Linked DNA regions of Methylobacterium currus. Each later gene encodes a partner of the first gene's protein in a complex. Links are inferred from orthologs where the notes say so. Each region holds a gene or a part of one and is shown on either strand. Other genes may lie near its edges.

What was found. The genes of interacting proteins can lie anywhere in the genome.
Region 2: the proteins of groL (region 1) and metK are in contact, whole or in part, in a cryo-EM structure (PDB 8P4O), measured with the Escherichia coli proteins. The link is inferred for Methylobacterium currus from one-to-one orthologs.

Annotation. Positions count from the first base shown.
Region 1 is NZ_CP028843.1:4,994,820-5,002,991, reverse strand. What follows is about bases 2,544-5,483. They hold groL (chaperonin GroEL), read right to left. Parts: upstream 4,864-5,483; coding sequence 3,223-4,863; downstream 2,544-3,222. Other genes in these bases: groES (co-chaperone GroES), read right to left, coding at 4,967-5,254; DA075_RS36750 (hypothetical protein), read left to right, coding at 2,680-2,826; DA075_RS23165 (TetR/AcrR family transcriptional regulator), read left to right, coding at 2,544-2,552. Outside these bases: DA075_RS23175 (phosphopentomutase), read left to right, coding at 1-384; DA075_RS23170 (cytochrome P450), read left to right, coding at 454-1,833; more of DA075_RS23165, read left to right, coding at 1,914-2,543; DA075_RS23145 (magnesium transporter CorA family protein), read left to right, coding at 5,508-6,521; DA075_RS23140 (DMT family transporter), read right to left, coding at 6,529-7,395; DA075_RS23135 (glycosyltransferase family 4 protein), read left to right, coding at 7,565-8,172.
Region 2 is NZ_CP028843.1:4,886,472-4,892,265, forward strand. The notes cover bases 308-3,230. They hold metK (methionine adenosyltransferase), read left to right. Parts: upstream 308-1,141; coding sequence 1,142-2,320; downstream 2,321-3,230. Other genes in these bases: DA075_RS22665 (helix-turn-helix domain-containing protein), read left to right, coding at 478-1,044; trmB (tRNA (guanine(46)-N(7))-methyltransferase TrmB), read left to right, coding at 2,379-3,080. In the rest of the region: DA075_RS22680 (hypothetical protein), read left to right, coding at 3,235-3,555; DA075_RS22685 (sensor histidine kinase), read left to right, coding at 3,766-5,535; DA075_RS22690 (hypothetical protein), read right to left, coding at 5,553-5,794. UniProt on the Escherichia coli protein: Catalyzes the formation of S-adenosylmethionine (AdoMet) from methionine and ATP.

The DNA.
Region 1 (8,172 bases):
GGCAACGATGCCTGCCTCACCGCCGCCCTCGACGCCCTCGCCGGCCTGCCCGATGGCGGCCTCGTCTTCGCCAACCTCGTCGAGTTCGACACCGAGTACGGCCATCGCCGCGACGTGCCGGGCTATGCCGCGGCTTTGGAGCGCTTCGACGCGCGGGTGCCGGAGATCCGGGCAGCGCTGAAGCCCGGCGACCTCTGCCTCGTCACCGCCGATCACGGCAACGACCCGACCTGGACCGGCACCGACCACACCCGCGAGCAGGTGCCGGTGATCGTCTTCGGACCGGAGGTAGCCCCCGCATCCCTCGGCCGGATCGGCTTTGCTGAGATCGGCCGGATGGTGGCGCGCCATCTCGGCGTGGCGGAAGCGGAGCGGCTCGCGTAAATCTTGCGGGGTCCGTCCCGTCACGTCGTTCGGGCGCCCCCGGAGACCCCCCTTGTCCGAGTCGCCCCCTTGTCCCTGACGGCTCCCGACACGCGGCCCGGTTACGCGCCGCCGGTGCCGGCCCTCGCCGAGCGGGTCGGCTGGCTCAGGCTCCTCGGCGCTTTTCGGCGCAACACTCTGGAGGCGTTTCCCCGCGCCTGCCTCGACGCGCCGGCGGTGACCATTCCGCTGCCCGGCGGCCGTATGGTGCTGCTCTCGACCCCGGCCGGGGCGCGCCACGTCCTGCTCACCGCCACCGACGACTTCGTGCGCCTACCCGCCGGCCGGCGGGTGATCGGGCCGATCGCCGGGCGCGGCCTCGTGCTCGCCGATGGCGAGGCCTGGCGTCACCAGCGAAAGGTGCTCGCCCCCGCCTTCACGCCCCGCACCCTGCCCCTGATGCTGCGTTTCGTCGCCCGCAGCGCGGAGGAATCCTGCTGCCGGCTGGAGGCCGGCCTCGGCGCGCCCGCGGATCTCCGGGGCGAGATGCAAAGGGTCGCCCTCGACATCGCCACCACCTCGATGTTCTCCCTGGAGACCGGGGCGCTCGGCGCCGAGATCCGGGCGCTGGTCTCCGGCTATCTCGACCGGCTGGGCAAGCCGACCGTGACCGATTTCCTGTTGCCGCCGGGCTGGCCGACCCCGTCGAGCCCGCGCCGAGCCCTGTTCCGCCGCCGGTGGCTCCGGCTGGTGGGGGCGGTGCTGGAGGCGCGGCGCGGGCAGGGGGCCCAAGGACAGGGGGCCTGGGGCGCGCCGCGCGACCTGTTCGACCTCCTGATCGAGGCTCATGGCGACGCGCCGGGCGGTCTGCTCGCCGACGAGGTCGGCACGCTGATCGTCGCCGGCCACGAGACCACCGCCTCGACCCTGTTCTGGGCCTGCACCCTGCTCGCCCGCGAGCCGGGCATGCAGGACGCGCTCGCCGCGGAAGCGACCGGGCTCGATCTGTCCGAGGCGGGCGCCGCCGCAGCGCTGCCGTCCTTGCGGCTGGCGAAGGCGGTGGCGCAGGAGACCTTGCGGCTCTATCCGCCGGTCTACGTCATCGCGCGGCGCGCCGCGCGGGCGAGCGTGGTCGAGGGCACCACGATCCCGGCCGGCAGCATCGTGATGATCCCGACCTGGGTGCTCCACCGCAACCCGCGCTGGTGGGACCGGCCGGAGGTGTTCGACCCCGGGCGCTTCCTCGACCGCCCGGAGCCCGACCGCTTCGTCTACCTGCCCTTCGGCGCCGGGCCGCGGATCTGCATCGGCGCGCAGCTCGCGCTCGCCGAGGCGACCCTGGTCCTCGCCCGGCTCGCCCGCGCGTTCCACCTGCGGCTTGCCGACGACCGGCCGGTCCTGCCGGTAGCGACCACCACGGTGCGGCCGGACCACGTGCCGCGCTTCCTTCTGAAGCGACGCGCGGGTTGAGCCTGCCGCCCGCGAAAAAATGCTCTATGGGGCTGTGCAGGCGGCCGATTCCGGCCCCTTGATCAAGAGACAGAGACACGGTGCGACCCTGGCGCAGCGGCCCGTCCGACCGGCGCGGCTACCATCACGGCAACCTCAAGGAGGCCCTGATCGAGGCCGCGCGCCGCTTCATCGCGGAGCGCGGGATCGGCGGCTTCACCCTGGTCGACGCGGCGCGCCTCGTCGGCGTGTCCCCGGCGGCGCTCTACCGCCATTTCCGCGGCCGCGAGGCCCTGCTGGAGGAAGTGGCCGAGCGCGGCTTCACAGAGCTCGCCGCCCGCCTCGCCCGGGCGCTGCGTGGGCCCGGCACGCCGCTGGAGCGCTTCACCCGCATGGGCGAGGCCTACCTGACCTTCGCCGAGGAGGAGCCGGGCTACTACGCGGCGATCTTCGAGGCCCGGCCGATCGGCCCCGACGGCGGCCCGCCCGCGCAGGCGCCGCGCGACCGCGACGCCTTCGGGCTCCTGGTCGAGGCCCTGCGGAGCACCTTCCCGGACGGCTTCTCGGCGAACGTCGATCCGCGCTTCGTCGCCCTGGAGGTCTGGGCGCTGTCCCACGGCATCGCGACGCTCGCCGCCGCCGGCCGGCTGCCGACCGGGCCCGGCCTGCCGACCAAGTACGACCTCCTGCGGGCCGGCGTGCTCGCCATGGTGCACGGGGCGACGGCGCGGGCGGGGTAGAGGGCTCGGCGCCCCATCCGTGTCGCCCGTCATGCAGACGCTCTCACCCTCCATTCAGGATGAGATCCTGAATGGGCGTCTCGACCCGCAGCGGCGAACTGGCTCCCTCCCGCGGGCGAGGCCGATCATGCAGCAGCCGACCGGACAGGCCCGCATCGTCACCGAGCGCGACGGGAGTGCGGGCGCCGCGACCGCGGCCGAGATCGGCGCCCGGTTCTTCCGCCTGGATGTCGGCCGGAAGAGGACTGGCTGCGCCTCGCCGATGCCATCCTGACGCCGATCTGGGAGCCGATGCTCGGGAGGGGCCCGGGCGCGAGGCGCGGATGGCGGCCCTCGTGGCCGATACCCCGCTCGAGCGCTTCGGGCGTCCGGAGGAGATCGCGGCGGTAGCGGCGATACTCGCCTCGGACGAGGCTGCTGACATGACGCGGGCCGAACTCAACCTGGATGGGGGGCTGGCGGGATCGGCGGCGAGCCCGGGGTGACCTGGCTCCCGCAGCGGCTCGCAGATGGCCGTGACAGGTGAACCTTGCGCATCGCGCCCACCGGGGAGTGGTCAATCCTTGGGGTGGAGCGTCGAATGCATGAGACCGCGACGCATCCTCCCAACGGAAAAGGGGCCGCCTCGCGGCGACCCCCTCCCGTCTCTCGGGACTGGCTGGCGAAGGACTTAGAAGTCCATGCCGCCCATGCCGCCGCCCGGCATGGCCGGAGCAGGGCTGTCCTTCTTCGGGGCGTCGGCGACCATCGCCTCGGTCGTCACCAGCAGGCCGGCCACCGAAGCGGCGTCCTGCAGGGCGGTGCGCACGACCTTGGCCGGGTCGACGATGCCGGCCTGGATCATGTCGACGTACTCTTCGGTCTGGGCGTTGAAGCCGTAGGTCTCCGAGTCGCCCTTGTCGCTGATCTTGCCGACCACGATCGAGCCCTCGACGCCGGCGTTGCTGGCGATCTGGCGGATCGGGGCCTCAAGGGCCTTCAGGACGATCTTGATGCCGGCCTGGACGTCGGCGTTGTCGCTCGTGAGAGCGGCCACGGCCTTCTTGGCGCGCAGGAGCGCGGTGCCGCCGCCGGGGACGATGCCTTCCTCGACCGCCGCGCGGGTGGCGTGGAGAGCGTCGTCGACGCGGTCCTTCTTCTCCTTGACCTCGACCTCGGTCGCGCCGCCGACGCGGATCACCGCGACGCCGCCGGCGAGCTTGGCCAGGCGCTCCTGGAGCTTCTCGCGGTCGTAGTCCGAGGTCGTCTCCTCGATCTGCGCCTTGATCTGCTGGACGCGGGCCTCGATGTCGGCCTTCTCGCCGGCGCCGTCGATGATCGTGGTGTTCTCCTTCTCGATGCGGACGCGCTTGGCGCGGCCGAGCATCGGGAGGGTCACGTTCTCGAGCTTGATGCCGAGGTCCTCGGCGATCATCTGACCCTGGGTCAGGATCGCGATGTCCTCGAGCATGGCCTTGCGACGGTCACCGAAGCCCGGCGCCTTCACGGCCGCGACCTTCAGGCCGCCGCGCAGCTTGTTGACCACCAGGGTGGCCAGGGCCTCGCCCTCGATGTCCTCGGCGACGATCAGCAGCGGCTTGCCGGTCTGGACGACGGCCTCGAGCACCGGCAGCATCGCCTGGAGCGACGACAGCTTCTTCTCGTGGATGAGGATGTAGGGATCCTCGAGCTCGGCGATCATCTTCTCCGCATTCGTGATGAAGTACGGGGAGAGGTAGCCGCGGTCGAACTGCATGCCCTCGACGACGTCGAGCTCGGTCTCGGCGGTCTTCGCCTCCTCGACCGTGATCACGCCCTCGTTGCCGACCTTCTGCATGGCATGGGCGATCATCTCGCCGATGTCCTTGTCGCCGTTGGCCGAGATCGTGCCGACCTGGGCGATCTCCTCCGAGGCCGACACCTTCTTGGCGCGGCTCTGGATGTCCTTCACGGCGGCCTGGGTGGCGAGGTCGATGCCGCGCTTCAGGTCCATCGGGTTCATGCCGGCGGCGACGTACTTGGCGCCCTCGCGGACGATCGCCTGGGCCAGCACGGTCGCGGTGGTGGTGCCGTCACCCGCGATGTCGTTGGTCTTCGAGGCCACTTCGCGCACCATCTGGGCGCCCATGTTCTCGAACTTGTCGGCGAGCTCGATCTCCTTGGCGACGGTGACGCCGTCCTTGGTGATCCGCGGCGCGCCGAAGCTCTTCTCGATCACGACGTTGCGGCCCTTCGGGCCGAGCGTGACCTTCACGGCATCCGCCAGGATGTCCACGCCGCGCAGCATCTTCTCGCGGGCGTCGGAGGCGAAACGAACGTCTTTCGCTGCCATGGTGAATCCTCACTTCAGATCGGTGTTGCAGGGAAAACCCTCCGGCGTCAGCTCCCGGTCGGGGCGCCGCCGTCAGGCTTCGGGGCTGGTCAGGGGGTGGCGATTACGCCAGCACGCCCATGATGTCGGACTCCTTCATGATGAGGAGGTCCTTGCCGTCGATCTTGACCTCGGTGCCCGACCACTTGCCGAACAGGACGCGGTCGCCGGCCTTGACGTCGAGGGGGTTCAGCTTGCCGGACTCGTCGCGGGCGCCGGGGCCGACGGCGACGATCTCGCCCTCTTGCGGCTTCTCCTTGGCGGTATCCGGGATGATGATGCCGCCCTTGGTCTTCTCCTCGCTCTCGATGCGACGGACGACGACACGGTCGTGCAGCGGACGGAATTGCATGTGCTGCCCTCTTGCTTCGCAGAACGCATTGCGGTTGGTGCTGGCGCCGAAGCCGCCTTCCAACCCGGGCATTAGCACTCTCGTGAGGTGAGTGCTAAGGCTGGCGTGGAGATAATCGGGGCGCGGGTTTGAGTCAAGACTCTGGTGTGTGGCCTCCACGGCACGCTCCGCGCCGTGTCCCACCCTTCGGCCCCACCCTTCGGACCCCACCCTTGGCCGCCCCCTCTGCCGCCCTCAGGAGCCCACCCTTCGCATGATCACGCTGCACGGCTCGGAGGGCGTCGTCGCCGAGGGCCAGGATTGCGCGGCGCGGCCCCTGCCGGCCCATGGCACCTGGCTCGACCTCGACGACCCGAGCGAGGCCGAAACCGCGCTCGCGGAGACGGTGACCGGCCTCACGGTCCCATCCCGCTCGGCGCTCAGCGAGGTGCAGAACTCGCGCCGCCTCAACCGGCGCCGGGACGCGTTCTACTTGAGCACCCCGATGGTCTCGTTCCGCGACGACGACCTGAGCCTGCGCCCCCTCGGCTTCGTGCTGACGCCGGAGCGGCTGCTGACCGTCCGGTTCCAGCCGCTCGCCGCCTTCGACACCGTCAAGGCGCGCCAAGCGGAGCGGGACGGACCGGCCTCCAGCGTCGAGACCTTCCTGGCGCTCGTCGAGGAGCTGATCGACCGCCTGGCCGACACCCTCGAGACGCTGAGCGACGAGCTCGATTCGCTCTCGACCCGGATCTTCACCTTCGACACCAGCGCCAACGGCAACGGCCGCCGCGAGGAATCGGGGCCCAAGAGCTTCGCACCCAAGCGCCGCGACCTCGCCCTGCGGCGCCTGCTGCGCGCCATCGGCCGGCGCGGCAAGGCCCTGTCGAAGCTGCGCGCTGCGCTCCTCGGGCTCGGCCGCATCCTGCCATACGTCGCCGGCGAGGCGGAAGGCTGGTTGAAGCCCGAGGAGAGGGCCCGCTGCGAGAGCCTGCGCCTCGACGTCGCCTCCCTCGACGAGTTCGAGACGCGGCTGTCCGAGACGGTGCAGTTCCTGCTCGACGCCACCCTCGGCCTCATCAACATGGAGCAGAACAACACCTTCCGGGTGCTCACGGTCGTCTCGGTGATCGGCATTCCCCCGACCCTGATGGCCTCGGTCTACGGCATGAACTTCAAGCACATGCCGGAGCTGGACTGGACCTTCGGCTATCCGTTCGGGCTCGCGGTGATCGCGGCGAGCGCGCTGGTGCCGGCTGTTTATTTCAAGCTGAAGGGGTGGTTCTGACGCCCGCTCACCGCCGCGCCGCCAGCGCCGACCCGGCCAGGATCAGACCCGCACCCCCCAGCGTCGCCACCCCCGGCACCTCCCCGAAGGCGACGTAGCCGAGGCCGATCGCCCAGAGGAGGGCGGTGTATTCCATCGCGGCGAGGCGCGACGCCTCGGCCTTGGCGTAGGCCCGGCTGAGCACCAGGTGGCCGGCGACGCCGAGCATGCCGACGAGGACGAGGAGCGCCCAGTCGGGCGTGGCGACCGGAATCCAGGTCCAGGCCGCGGGGGCGGCCAGCATCGCGGCGGGGCCGGCATTCTGGATCGCCACGATGGTCACCACCGGGTCGTGACGGGCGCGGGCGCGCAGCAGCACCATCGAGAGCGCGTAGGTGAGGGCGGAGGCGAGGATGGCGGCGATGCCCCAGGCCGAGCCGGCCGCCCGGGGCGCGTCCGTCCCGACCTGTCCCGCCACCACGATCCCGACCCCGGCGAAGCCGACGAGGAGCCCGGCCCAGACCGGCGGCCGCACCCGCTCGCGCAGCAGGAGCGCGGCGAACAGCGCGATGAAGATCGGGCTCAGGAACGACAGGGCCAGCGCCTCGGCGAGCGGCAGCACCGACAGGCCGTGGAAGAAGCAGAGCGCGGTCGCGACCACCAGCACCGCCCGCAGGCCGTTCGTGCGCCAGGTCTCGGCCGAGGGCCAGCCGGGCCGCAACACCGCGAGCACGCCCGCCATCACGAGGGTGCCGACGAGGTAGCGGGAGAAGGCGATGCCGGTCACGCCGTATCGGTCGGACAGGCCCTTGATGGTGGCGTCCATCAGCGACAGGAGCCCGATGCCGAGGGCGGCGAGCAGGATCGCGGAGGCGGAGGAGGAGGGGGAGCGCATGGTGCAAGCCGGATGGCCCGGGGAGGAGCGCGGCGCAAGGCCGGTGGGCTCGGGGCGCTTAGGCGTTTCCTAAGGGGTCGGCTCCATCGTCGGCCTCGGATCCGCGTCGTCCGAAGGGAGCCAGACCGATGCTGCACGATGGTCCCGGCCGGCCTCGCGGGGGGCGTGGATGAGAATCGTCCTCGTCGCCGACCACGCCTCCATCAATGGCGGCCAGGCCAAGGTCTCGCTCGAGAGCGCGATCGGGCTCGCCGGCCGTGGCCACGAGGTCGTGCTGTTCGCGGCCGTCGGCCCGGCCGATCCGCGCCTGGCCGAGGCCGGGGTGCGCACGGTGCTCCTCGGCCAGACCGACGTGACGCAGGCCCGCTCCCTCGCGCGGTTCGGGGTGCAGTGGCTGTGGAACGGGACTGCTGCGGCCCAGCTGCGGGCCCTCGTCGACGAGTCCGATCCGCGCGACACGGTGGTCCACGTCCATGCCTGGGCCAAGGCCCTGTCACCGTCGATCGGGCCGGTGCTGCGGGGCTGCGCCGCGCCGGTGGTCTACACCGCGCACGAATACTACCTCGCCTGCCCCAATGGCGGCTTCTACGACTATCCCGTGGCCGCCGCCTGCCACCGGATTCCGAACGGGCCGGCCTGCCTCGCCCACAATTGCGATTCACGCACCTATCCGCGCAAGCTGATGCGGGTCGCCCGCCACGAACTGATGCGCCGCACCGGCCTCGTCGCGGGCATCGACGCCATGATCACCATCAGCAAGCTCCAGCGGGAGGTGCT
Region 2 (5,794 bases), 110 kb from region 1 along the record:
TCACGCGGCCCTGTCCCGGCTCGTCGCCTGGCCACGGTAGAGGGCGCCGTCCGCCTGCGCCATCGTTTCCGCGAGCGTTCGACCGTCGGACCGGCCCGCGGCCGCGCCGAGGCTCACCGTCCGGGCGGCCCTCGCGCGATGCAGTTCCTACCTGCTCGGCGAGGGACGGCGCCTCGGACAGCGTCGTACGGCGGAGCACGATCGCGAAGGCGTTACCGCCGAGCCGGGCCGTCAGGTCGCGCGGCGAGGGCAGCCGGACCGTGACGACGGGTACGAGCGCGTTGAGAGCACCGCATCGCCGACGGCATGGCCGCGGCTGAGCGGGTCCGGCAGTCACGGCATCGGCGGGCAGGTCGGCTCCGGGAGGCGTGCTTCCTGCCCTTCCCGGCCTGCCGGAGATCCGGCATGGGCCCGCACGGGAGGTCGTTGCCCACCCACCGCACGGTCCGACGCACGCTCCGCCATCCGCTATGACGAATGAAGCGTTCGCCGAAAGCGCCGGCATTTACGCGATTTCAATCATCAGGAATCAACAATCACCCCGTCGCCTTCCATGCCGCGGCGCGACGCGCGGGCAGACCTGCGAGCCGGGAGATGGCCGGGAAACCTGCGGATTACCGCGACGTCCATATCGGCGGCCTGATCGAGGAGCGGCGTCTGCGCGCCGGCCTGAGCCGGGAGGCGCTGGCCGCCCCGCTCGAGGTCTCGCTCTCGCAGCTCGGCAAATATCTCAAGGGCGCCAACCGCCTGAGCGCCACCGATCTCGACATCCTGGCGCGGGTGCTCGGCGTCCCGGTCGGATATTTCTTCGAGAGCATGCCGGGTCGCGAAACGGCGCAGGCGGGTCTCAGCGACCGGCCGCAGGCGCGGCTGGAGGCCCTGGAGGGATGGACCGGCTTCGCCGAGGCCGTGGCGCGGGCTGCCGACGCCCATCTCGACGAGGATCGCCGCCAAGCCCTGGGCAGCCTCGTGCGCGCCGTCGACCATGCGCTCTCCGGGCAGAAAACGTTCGATAAAGCGAACGACTCCGGCGCGCCGGATTGACGTTCGGTATTCCGGCTGTCAGAACCCCGCGATCGAAGTGTCGGGCTTCATCGGCGTGTGCGCCGCGCTCGACCAGAACTCTGGGGCTTCGCACACTATGCCGCGTTCCAACTACCTGTTCACCAGCGAGTCGGTCTCCGAGGGCCATCCGGACAAGGTCTGCGACCGCATCTCCGACACCGTGGTCGATGCCTATCTGGCGGTGATGCCGGAGGCCCGCCTCGGCGTCGAGACCCTGGCGACCACCAACCGCATCGTGATCGCGGGCGAGGTGCGCGGCCCCGACTCGGTGACCTTCAAGGACCTCGAGGAGCTGACCCGCGCGGCCGTCAAGGACATCGGCTACGAGCAGGCCGGCTTCCACTGGAAGAACAACGACGTCGCCATCCACCTGCACGCCCAGTCCGCCGACATCGCCGTCGGTGTCGATGCCGCTGGCAACAAGGACGAGGGCGCGGGCGACCAGGGGATCATGTTCGGTTACGCGACCGACGAGACCCCGGCCCTGATGCCGGCGCCGATCTACTACGCCCACAAGATCCTCAAGGATCTGGCCGATGCCCGCAAGGGCAAGCACGGCGCCGCGGCCAAGCTCGGCCCGGACGCCAAAAGCCAGGTCACCGTGCGCTACGCCGACGGCCGCCCGGTCGAGGCGACCCAGATCGTGCTCTCGACCCAGCACCTCGACGAGTCGCTCGACTCAGGCGCCGTGCGCGAGATCGTTGAGCCCTATATCCGCGCGGCACTGCCCGAGTCCTGGGTCACCGACCAGACCGTGTGGCACGTCAACCCGACTGGGAAGTTCGTGATCGGCGGCCCGGACGGCGATTGCGGCCTCACCGGCCGCAAGATCATCGTCGACACCTATGGCGGCGCGGCGCCGCATGGTGGCGGCGCCTTCTCGGGCAAGGACCCGACCAAGGTCGACCGCTCGGCGGCCTACGCGGCGCGCTACCTCGCCAAGAACGTCGTCGCCGCCGGCCTCGCCCGCAAGGCCACGATCCAGCTCGCCTACGCCATCGGCGTCGCCAAGCCGCTGTCGATCTACGTCGATCTGCACGGCACCGGCGAGGTCGACGAGGCGAAGCTCGAGTCGGTCCTGGGCCAGCTCGTCGACCTGTCGCCCCGCGGCATCCGCACCCATCTCGGCCTCAACAAGCCGATCTACGCCCGCACCTCGGCCTACGGCCATTTCGGCCGCGAGCCGGACGCGGATGGCGGCTTCTCGTGGGAGCGGACCGACCTCATCGGCCAGCTCAAGAGCGCCCTGGCCTGATCCGGCGCCCCGGTGCTAACGGGGCGTCGACACGCCCCTACCTCGGCACCGGGACACCATGGACGACCACGACACCGACGACGGGCTCGAGCGCAGCCGCGCCTTCTACGGCCGGCGCAAGGGCAAGCGCCTGCGTCCCGGCCAGGCGGAGCGCCTGGCCGCCCTCCTGCCCCGCCTGCGCCTGCCCGAGAGCGGCCCCCTCGACCCCGCAGCCGTGTTTCCGCGCCCGGTCTCCGAGGCCTGGCTCGAGATCGGCTTCGGCGGCGGCGAGCACCTCGCCGCGCAGGCCCGGCTCAATCCCGGCACCGGCATCATCGGCTGCGAGCCTTTCGTCAACGGCGTGGTGAAGCTGTTGCGCACCCTCGACGACGAGGCGATCGACACCGTCCGTCTCTGGGACCGGGATGCGATGGAATTGCTGCCGCGTCTGCCCGATGCGAGCATCGGGCGCGTCTTCCTGCTCTATCCCGATCCGTGGCCGAAGCGCCGGCAGCGCAAGCGCCGCTTCGTCTCGGACGAGTCGTTGCGCGAGATCGCCCGGGTCCTGAAGCCCGGCGGCGAGTTCCGCTTCGCCTCCGACATCGACGATTACGTCGGCTGGACCCTGGTCCGCGCCGCAAGCTGCCCCGCCCTGCGCTGGACCGCCACCCACAGCGCCGACTGGACCACGCCTTGGCCGGAATGGCCGGGCACCCGCTACGAGGCCAAGACCACGGCGGAGGGGCGAAAGCCCACCTACCTGACCTTCGAGCGGGTGTAAGGCCGCATAGGACAAGTGGGGCTCCTGTTGCGTCATCCCGGCCCGTGCTAGGCTCCGGGCCGATGACTGCCGTCGCCTCCGACACCCGGAAATCCGCCCGCGCAATCCGGGAGCGGGCTCACCTTTCCGCCGGGCAGTGGAGGGGCTGTCCGAGGTGTTCGCCGAGTCGGTCCAGGGTGGCCTGCCGACCCGGGCGGACCTACAAAGCCTCGAAGGCTCGGTGAAGGCCGAGTTCGCGGCCGTCCGGGCAGAGTCGACGGCTTTCAAGGTCGAAGCCCGGAACGAGTTCGCTGCGGTCCGGTCGGAGACGAAGACCGAGTTCGCCTCTGTCCGGCAGGAAATGACGACCGAATTCGCGTCCGCCCGATCGGATATGAAGCTCCTCGAGCAGCGGATGACGATCAAGCTCGGCGCCATGCTGGCGGCCCCTGTCGGTATCTTGCTCGCGGCGATCCGCTACATGCCGGCCCGCTGACGCGGGCACGGTGTCCCGGCACCGAAGCGTGCTCCGGCGCACCGCGCGGAGGGCGCGGACGGCCGACCTTGCCGCCGGACGCGCGGAGGGGCATGGTTTCCGCCGCGAAACCGCCAAGCCGGGCCGGGCGGGGCATGTCGGCCCGGGACGCCGCGCGGGGAAGCGGGGGCGCCCCGCCTCCGTCACGCCGTTCACCAGGATTGCGCCGCCTTGGACCAGAGGCCCGACGCCGCCCCCGGCCTGCCGGATGAACTCTTCCCCCGCTTCGCCTTCGAGGGCGCGCCGGTCGGCCTCGCCTGCCTGAGCGGGCCGGACGGGCGCATCCTCGCCGCCAACCCGGCCCTCGCCGCGCTGCTGGGCACGGATCCGGGTGCCCTGGCCGGCCGCCGGCTCGCCGAACTCGACCACCCGCAGGGGCCCGGAACCGGCCACGGCCTCGCCGGCGAGGTGTGGTGGCGCCGGGCCGACGGGTCGGCCGTGCGGGTACGGCTCCGGACCGGACCGGAGCGGGACGGGTACCGGATCGTCGCGGCCGAGGCCGTGGCGGACGGAACCGCCGCGGCCCGGGCGGAGCAGACCCATCTGGCGCTCGCCTCCGCCGGCCTCGGCGAGTGGAGCTGGAATCCGGCGGACGGTCGCGTCACCCTGTCGGACCGCGCCGCCGCGATCCTGGGCTATCCGGCCAGGGCGACGCCGACCTGGAGAGACCTGCAGGATGCGGTCGGCCGCGACGACCTCGACCGGGTCCGAGCCACGGTGCAGGACGCCGTCGCCAAGGCGATCCCCTACGCGGTCGAGATGCGCTTTCGCCGCGCCGGCGACGGGCAGGAGGCCTGGATCTCCGCCCGCGGCCAGGCGACCCTGTCACCCGACGGGATGCTCGCCGGCATGGTCGGCGTGCTGCAGGACGTGACCGCCCGGGAGGAGGCGCGGCGCGCCCTGCATGACCGCGAGCAGCGGCTGCGGGTCGCGACCACGGTGGCGGCCCTCGGGATCTTCGAGTGGCACGTGCTCGACGACCAGTCGCTCTGGGAGAACGAGCGCATGTGGGAGATCTTCGGCCGCAGGCCGCAGGATGGCACCATCAGCATGCGCGAGTTCTTCCGCACGGTGGTCCACCCGGAGGACAAGGTATCCTTCCGCCGCGCCGTCGCCCAGGCGCTCCACGGCGACGGCGTGCTCCACGCGACGACGCGCATCCGCCGGCCGGAGGGGGACGGCGGCGAGACTTGGCGCACGATCGAGATGGCGGGCCGATTCGAGCGCGACGGGCCGGCCGGCCTGCCGCGGCGCCTGATCGGCGTCGTCGCCGACATCACCGACCGGCGGCTGGCCGAGGAGCGGCAGTCGCTGCTGATCCGCGAGCTGCACCACCGGGTCAAGAACACCCTGGCGACGGTGCAGGCCATCGTCGGCTCCACCGCCCGCACGGCGTCGAGCATCGACAGCTTCTACGAGGCCTTCGTCGGCCGCATCATGTCGCTCGCCCACACCCACTCGGTGCTGACCGAGGACGTGTGGCAGACCGCTTCCCTCCACAGCCTCCTGGAGAACGAGCTGCGCCCCTATGCCGACGGCGAGATGCGGCCCGGCACCGGCGGGCGGGTGGAACTCGACGGGCCGGCCGTCGACCTGCCCTCCGAGATCGCCGTGCCGATCGGCATGGCGATCCACGAACTGACCACCAATGCCGCCAAGTACGGCGCGCTCTCGAATCGCGCCGGCCGGGTGCGGATCCGCTGGAGCGTCGAGCCCGGCGCGGACCGGCCGCGCCTGCGTTTCCACTGGCAGGAATCCGGGGGTCCGGCGGTGGCGCCGCCGACCCGCCAGGGCTTCGGCTCGCGCCTGCTGCAGCGGGTGCTGACGACCCAGGTCCAGGCCGAGGTCGCCACCGACTACGCGCCCGGCGGCCTCGCCCTGACTATGCTGGCGCCGCTGCCGGCGCGCAACGCCGCGCTCAACCCCCTGGCGGCCCTGTAGAGGACCCGTCCGGCCGGTCAGGCGCCGCGGGCGGCCCCCTCGCCGCCGGCGCCGCGAAACGCCTTCAGCTCCTCGATCGATGCGAAATGGAAGCGCCCGGCCGGGGTCTCGGCGTCGATCGTGCCGTCGGCATACATCGTGTAGGTGTTGCCGCCGGAATCGTAGGTGCCGATCACCGTCTTGCCGGGCGGCTCCTCGAGGGGAAGCTCCTCGTGAGGAGGTTCCTCCGGACGAGGTGCCTCGGCGACGGGCTCGGGCA